One region of the Gilliamella sp. A7 genome, then DNA from elsewhere that is predicted to be linked to it. Evidence: riboswitches for the same ligand, from Rfam matches in the RefSeq annotation. Region 1 holds a riboswitch; the other holds the start of a gene.

Region 1 (3,208 bases):
TCAAAATTAGCACTGAACTAACAATTTTTAATCCTTTGGGTAAAGGTAAACGATAGTCTGTTTGAGTAAAGTTTACCGTTAATTTTTTATCGATTCTGTTTATCTTTTGCATTAATCCAATGAAGGCAATACAACAAACTAGTTGTAAACAGGCAAGTAATGCTGCTTGTAACAGATCAAAATCACGAATTGCTTGATAAATAGCAACTTCAAGCGTGGTATATTTAGGCCCGCCACCTAATGCTAAAACAATGGCAAAACTTGAAAAACATAACATAAAAATTAATGCCGCCATAGGTAATATTTGTCTACGCAGTAATGGCCATTCAATAATCTTAAAAAAAGTTACACTGGTAAAATTTAATTGTGCAGCTAAATGTTTTTGTTCAATAGGTACGCTTTGTAAGGTTTGATAAAATAGGCAGCAGGCATAAGGGAAATTCAGGAATACATGCGCCAATAAAATGCCTTGTAAACCATAAATTGAAAATGAGAATGGTATCTGTAATATTTGGCAGACACTAGATAATAAACCTTGTCGCCCGTAAACCGATAGTAAACCAGTCACAACAACTAGTGTTGGTAATATAAAGGTAATAGGCATCATCTTCAATAACAACTTTTTACCTTTAAAATCCACTAAAGATAATGCCTTAGCCATTAATATGGCTGCGATTAGTGATAATAATGTCGACAATACAGCTTGGTAAAAAGTTATCCATATAATATGCAATATGTAACTATCAAAATAGATGCTTAAATTTCCTGACTGCAAGGCAAATTTCCAGATAGCGAGAAGTGCTGAACTTAATATGATTAAAATTAAACTAGCAGCACTGATACCTGGTAATAACGATCTGAATTTTAACATTAATAATACTTAACTATTTACTTATTGCTGACTGCCACTCACGAATCCAACCTTTTTGATGTTTTTCAATCTCTTCCGGTGTAAATTCTAGCGATTTATCAATGGTATTAATTTGCTTATAAGCATCGGGTAGATCCGTCTTAATAATTGGATACATCACATTTTTTTCAGCAAATTGACGTTGTATCTCAGGTGTTAGCAAGTAACGTAAAAATTGTCGAGCTAAATCAGCTTTTTGGCTATATTTAATGATGCCAGCCACTTCGACTTGGCGATAGTGACCTTCAGCAAAAATCGCGGCGGCGTAGCTATGATTATTTTCATTAATAATATGTGCTATCGGCGATGTGCTATAACTTAATACCAAATCCGCCTCATCTTTTAAGAACATACCATAGGCTTCACTCCAACCTTTAGTTACTGTGACCGTATGTTTAGCCACTTGTTGCCATGCATTTGCCGCCTCGTCACCATAGACCTTTTTCATCCAAAACAATAAACCTAGTCCTGGAGTGCTGGTTCTAGGATCTTGATAAATGATTTTCCAATTAGCTTGGTTTTCGACCAATTCATGTAATGAATGAGGAGGATTTTTAATCTTATCTTGATTATAGATAAAAGCGAAATAGCCAAAATCGTAAGGAATAAAACTATCATCCCACCAATCAGTATTGAGGTTATCGGGTTTACTAATTTGATGCGGAATTAAAATATCCGCTTGCTTGGCTTGTGCTAATAGATTGTTATCTAATCCTAAAATAACATCAGCATTTGTTTTGTCGCCTTCAAGGCGAATGCGATTTAAAACAGATACACCATCCCCCAATGTGACAACATCAAGTTGGCAATTACATTGCGCTTCGAAGCCTTTTTTAATTGCTTCACCCGGCCCCCATTGTGACATAAATGAGTTGTAACTATAAACAGTTAGAGTTGGTTGTTGTGCATTTGCTAAATGACTAAATAGTGAAAATGAAAATATAACAGATAGTAAAAAGTTTTTACGAAACATTTTGCCTCCAAAGTAATGTGTAAAAGACAAAAGGTTTGAGTAGATATAATAACTCAAATCCCTCCGCTGGCATTATCCAGTTCAGGTTCGACGAGTTATGTCAGTTTTTCTGACACTCTCAGCCCTTCAGGGCACCCCGTTGAGAACGATGAATAGTTTAGTAGTAGCAAATAGAATTGTAAACAAGCGATGTGTTGATAAATACAAATTTATACAAATTAAAACACGGTAAGATTATAGGCAATCAGTGACAATTGTTGTGTTTGTCGGTATTATATGCCTCATTTTATGATTATTGATTAGGTACAATGTGAACATTCAACAACTATTAACGCAACGAGTTTCGCAAGCAATGATTATGGCTGGTGCAGATAAAAACTGTGATGCTTTAATCAAGCAATCAGCCAAAGTTCAATTTGGTGACTATCAAGCAAATGGTATCATGGCTACCGCTAAAAAATTGGGTATGCCACCACGCGCATTGGCAGAAAAAGTATTACAACATCTGGATATTGAAGATATTGCCGATAAAGTAGAAATTGCTGGACCGGGTTTTATTAATATCTTTTTAAAAAATAGTTGGATTGCCGAGCAGAACGAAGTAGCATTAAGTAGCGATAAATTGAATATCACCTTACCGGCTAAACCACAAACTATTGTGGTTGATTACTCAGCACCAAACGTAGCAAAAGAGATGCATGTTGGTCATTTACGCTCAACGATTATTGGTGATGCGAGTGTTAGAGTCTTAAATTTTCTTGGCCACAATGTGATTCGAGCTAATCACGTTGGTGATTGGGGAACCCAATTTGGTATGTTAATCGCTTACCTTGAAAAAATGCAAAACGAACAGGCCCACGATATGGATCTATCGGATCTAGAATCTTTTTATCGTGCAGCAAAAAAACATTATGACGAAGATGAAGTCTTTGCTGAAAAAGCCCGTAATTATGTCGTTAAGCTTCAAGGTGGTGATGAGTATTGCCGTGAAATGTGGCGAAAACTGGTTGATATTACCATGACGCAAAATATTGCCACATATAAACGACTCAATGTCACACTTTCACTAGAAGATACCATGGGTGAAAGTATCTATAACAGTATGCTTCCGGGCATTGTTGCCGATCTTAAACAGAAAAAATTAGCCGTTGAAAGTGAAGGCGCTATCGTTGTGTTTTTAGATGAGTATAAAAATAAAGAAGGCGAACCAATGGGTGTTATCATCCAAAAACGAGATGGTGGTTATCTTTATGCAACAACCGATATTGCTTGTGCCAAATACCGTTATGAAACGCTACACGCGGATCGTATTTTATATTATACCG
Region 2 (3,208 bases), on a different contig from region 1:
ATTGAAGTTCAAGCACCAATATTGAGTCAAATTGGTGATGGCGTTCAAGATAATTTGTCAGGTACCGAAAAAGCCGTTCAAGTTAATATTAAAAGTATTCCTAATGCACAATTCGAAGTTGTTCATTCACTAGCTAAATGGAAACGTAAAACGTTAAGTCAGCACAATTTTCCTGTTGGTGAAGGCATTTATACAAATATGAAAGCTCTGCGCCCAGATGAAGATAAACTTTCGCCTATTCACTCTGTTTATGTTGATCAATGGGATTGGGAAAAAGTGATTCGTCCCGAAGATCGCAATTTAGCTTATTTAAAACAAACGGTTGAAAAAATTTATAGTGCAATTAAAGCGACTGAAAAAGCAGTCTCTGAAAAATATCATTTATCACGTTTTTTACCCGAAACAATTACCTTTATGGATAGTGAACAACTGTTAAAACGTTATCCAAATTTATCACCGAAAGAGCGTGAAAATGCAATTACCAAAGAGTTAGGCGCCGTATTTTTAATTGGTATTGGTGGTGAATTATCAAATAACGAAAAACATGATGTACGTGCTCCTGATTATGATGATTGGAGTAGTGATAATGAAATGGGTTCAAAAGGCTTAAATGGTGACATTTTAGTTTGGAATCCTGTTTTAAATAGTGGTTTTGAAATCTCATCAATGGGAATCCGTGTCGATCCGGAAACCTTAAAACGGCAATTAAAACTGACTAATAATGAAGATCGCCTACAATATGCGTGGCATAAAGCATTAGCTAATGGCGATTTTTTACAAACAATTGGTGGTGGAATTGGCCAATCACGATTAACCATGTTACTTTTACAGCAACAACATATTGGCCAAGTACAAGCAAGTGTTTGGGACGATGCCACCAAACAAGATTATTCAAAACTACTTTAATTTAAACATTGTTTAAATATAGTTCAAATTCAGCATACTTTACCCATAGTGGTAAAGTATGTTTGTTATTTAAAAGCTTTTATCTAATCCCATTTGCCAGAAACCAATTTCAAGTTTAGTTGCTTGCCTGAATAATTTTTTTAAATGTTCAATGCGACTAGCATCTAAATTTACTAAGCGCTGATCAATCCACTCAATTTCATTTTGCATTGTTTGTTGGAATTCCTTACTAGCATACATGTTAACCCAACTGTTATATCTATTGTTGTTAGCATCATACCAATGTTGTTTGGTTAGCCAATCAGCAATCATACCGTAACCAATTAAACAAGGCGCTAATACAATATGCAAATCTAATGTATCTCCATGTAATCCGACATCCAACACATAACCCGTATATTCACTATTTGCTTTGGCTTCAGTTAATAGGTTAAGTTCGTTCTCAGTTATTTTCCACTTTTTACAATATTCAATATGTAAGTCTAGTTCAACTTCAACAATTGCTTTCAAGCTATTTAAAGATTGTTTGATTTCAGCCAGATCATGACTTTTATACACTGCTAATCCCCATGCTCGGGAAAAATTGATAAGAAAAAGATAATCTTGTTTTAAATAGTGTTGAAAGCAGGCAATATCCAATGTTCCTTTACCTAATTGTTGAATAAACTCATGTTGAATATAGTTATCCCAATCACTTTGGCATGATTCAATAAGTGAATAAAATGACGGCATGATGAATCCTTTTTATAAAAATTAGTTATTAAGGAGTACAACAGACTTTCAGAAAAGCGTGTTTTATACTCCCTTCGTCGGTACTAACCGAATCAGGTTCAACGGGTATAATCTCAGCCTAAGGCACCCCGGATAAATACAGATCAATAATAGCTCAGAAAAATAAATAACAATTTTTGTAAAAATAATAATTTATTAACCGTTACTATTTATTCAAATGTTCTTCATTAATTAACCGATTGATCTTCTATAACTATAACGAATAATCAATAATTATTCTTTCTTAGAGTCTATTTGCTGATTATCTTCTGAAGATGGCGCTACTATTTCTTGTTGAGAAGATTTCTCTAATTCAGCTTTTTCGGCTTGCTGATTAGAAATTGAAGACTCTTGTTGTTTTGCTTCAGCTGTTACCGAATTATCTTGTGAACGAACATATCCTATCTTTTGTTGACCACGATCACACGATCCGACAATTTTACCTGCAACGCCTTGCTCAGCTTGCTCTGATAGAACTAAATTTAATTGAAAACTATTTTCATCAATACCATTGTTTTTGATTTTCTCAGCAATACTGGCACTAATTTCTTCACAATTGGAAGCTGCGACAATCATTGGAATACCTAACAAAAAAGCCATGACTGTCTTTCTCATACCCTTTCCTATAGATTCTAAATGATAAGTCTCACTGTATTGTAAAACAATTGATAAAACTGTCTATAACGTTATAAACATTACGATAAATAAATTTTATCAATTTATTAAAGAAGTTAGCACAAGATTTTAACCAATTAATCTTGCTTATGTTGACTTTCAAGTACTTTCAATTTATCTAAAACCCAACAACGAATATCGGCTAATTCAGCTTCAGACAATCGATTAACAAAATCTCTTTTTTCATGAAGTTGTTTACGATCTTCTTCAGTTAAAACAACCCCTTTTAAATTTAATAATACTTCTTTACGGTACATAGAATAGATAAAATCTTTTATCAAATCGTCAGAAAGATTAATGTTAGTCATTTTGATTTCCTCATTTTATATTTTTAACGCTCATACGATTAAGTCGACATTTAAATTAATAACATCACCACTCAATATAAAAGAGTATTAAAAGATAAACTCTATTTAATAAACAGCCGGATCTCCAATATAATCGAATCGCAAATAGATGACAATGATTGAATCAAATAACACAAACTAAAACTTTTTCATTTATTCAAAACGAACTTGTGAATTATTCACTTAATTATTTGATAAGTATTTAACAAACCTGTTGATAACTCTATAACAAATTGATATTTAAAGATTTAACCACAAGGTTAAAATTTAATCTGTAATAGAAAGACCTATTTTTGAAAATAAACACTCTATATTTGTCAACAGAAATCATCTAACAATTTGATGAAATTTTGATAAAAAAATACAGCATAAGGTTTAAATTATGCTGTATTGAAATAATACAAAAAAGTATAACAATATATTTACAATGCCGTAAAAAACGCAATTAAACCAAACAAAACACCAGGGGAATTAGCTATAGCAATCGGCCAATCTTTTTTAGGTTGTAA

What was found. A riboswitch is a leader RNA that binds a small molecule or an ion and turns the genes downstream of it on or off. The one in region 1 is predicted to bind thiamine pyrophosphate.
Region 2: linked by a shared signal. The riboswitch ahead of tenA (thiaminase II) and the one ahead of thiB (thiamine ABC transporter substrate binding subunit) in region 1 are both predicted to bind thiamine pyrophosphate.

Annotation. Positions count from the first base shown of each region.
Region 1 covers NZ_NASN01000015.1:31,305-34,512, forward strand. The annotation lists gene thiP (thiamine/thiamine pyrophosphate ABC transporter permease) at 1-871, opposite strand, end outside; gene thiB (thiamine ABC transporter substrate binding subunit) at 885-1,883, opposite strand; TPP riboswitch at 1,924-2,032, opposite strand; gene argS (arginine--tRNA ligase) at 2,194-3,208, shown strand, end outside.
Region 2 covers NZ_NASN01000010.1:15,733-18,940, forward strand. The annotation lists gene asnA (aspartate--ammonia ligase) at 1-906, shown strand, start outside; gene tenA (thiaminase II) at 976-1,638, opposite strand; TPP riboswitch at 1,690-1,779, opposite strand; gene B6D18_RS04340 (DUF1161 domain-containing protein) at 1,912-2,292, opposite strand; gene B6D18_RS04345 (hypothetical protein) at 2,430-2,660, opposite strand; gene B6D18_RS04350 (SemiSWEET family transporter) at 3,122-3,208, opposite strand, start outside.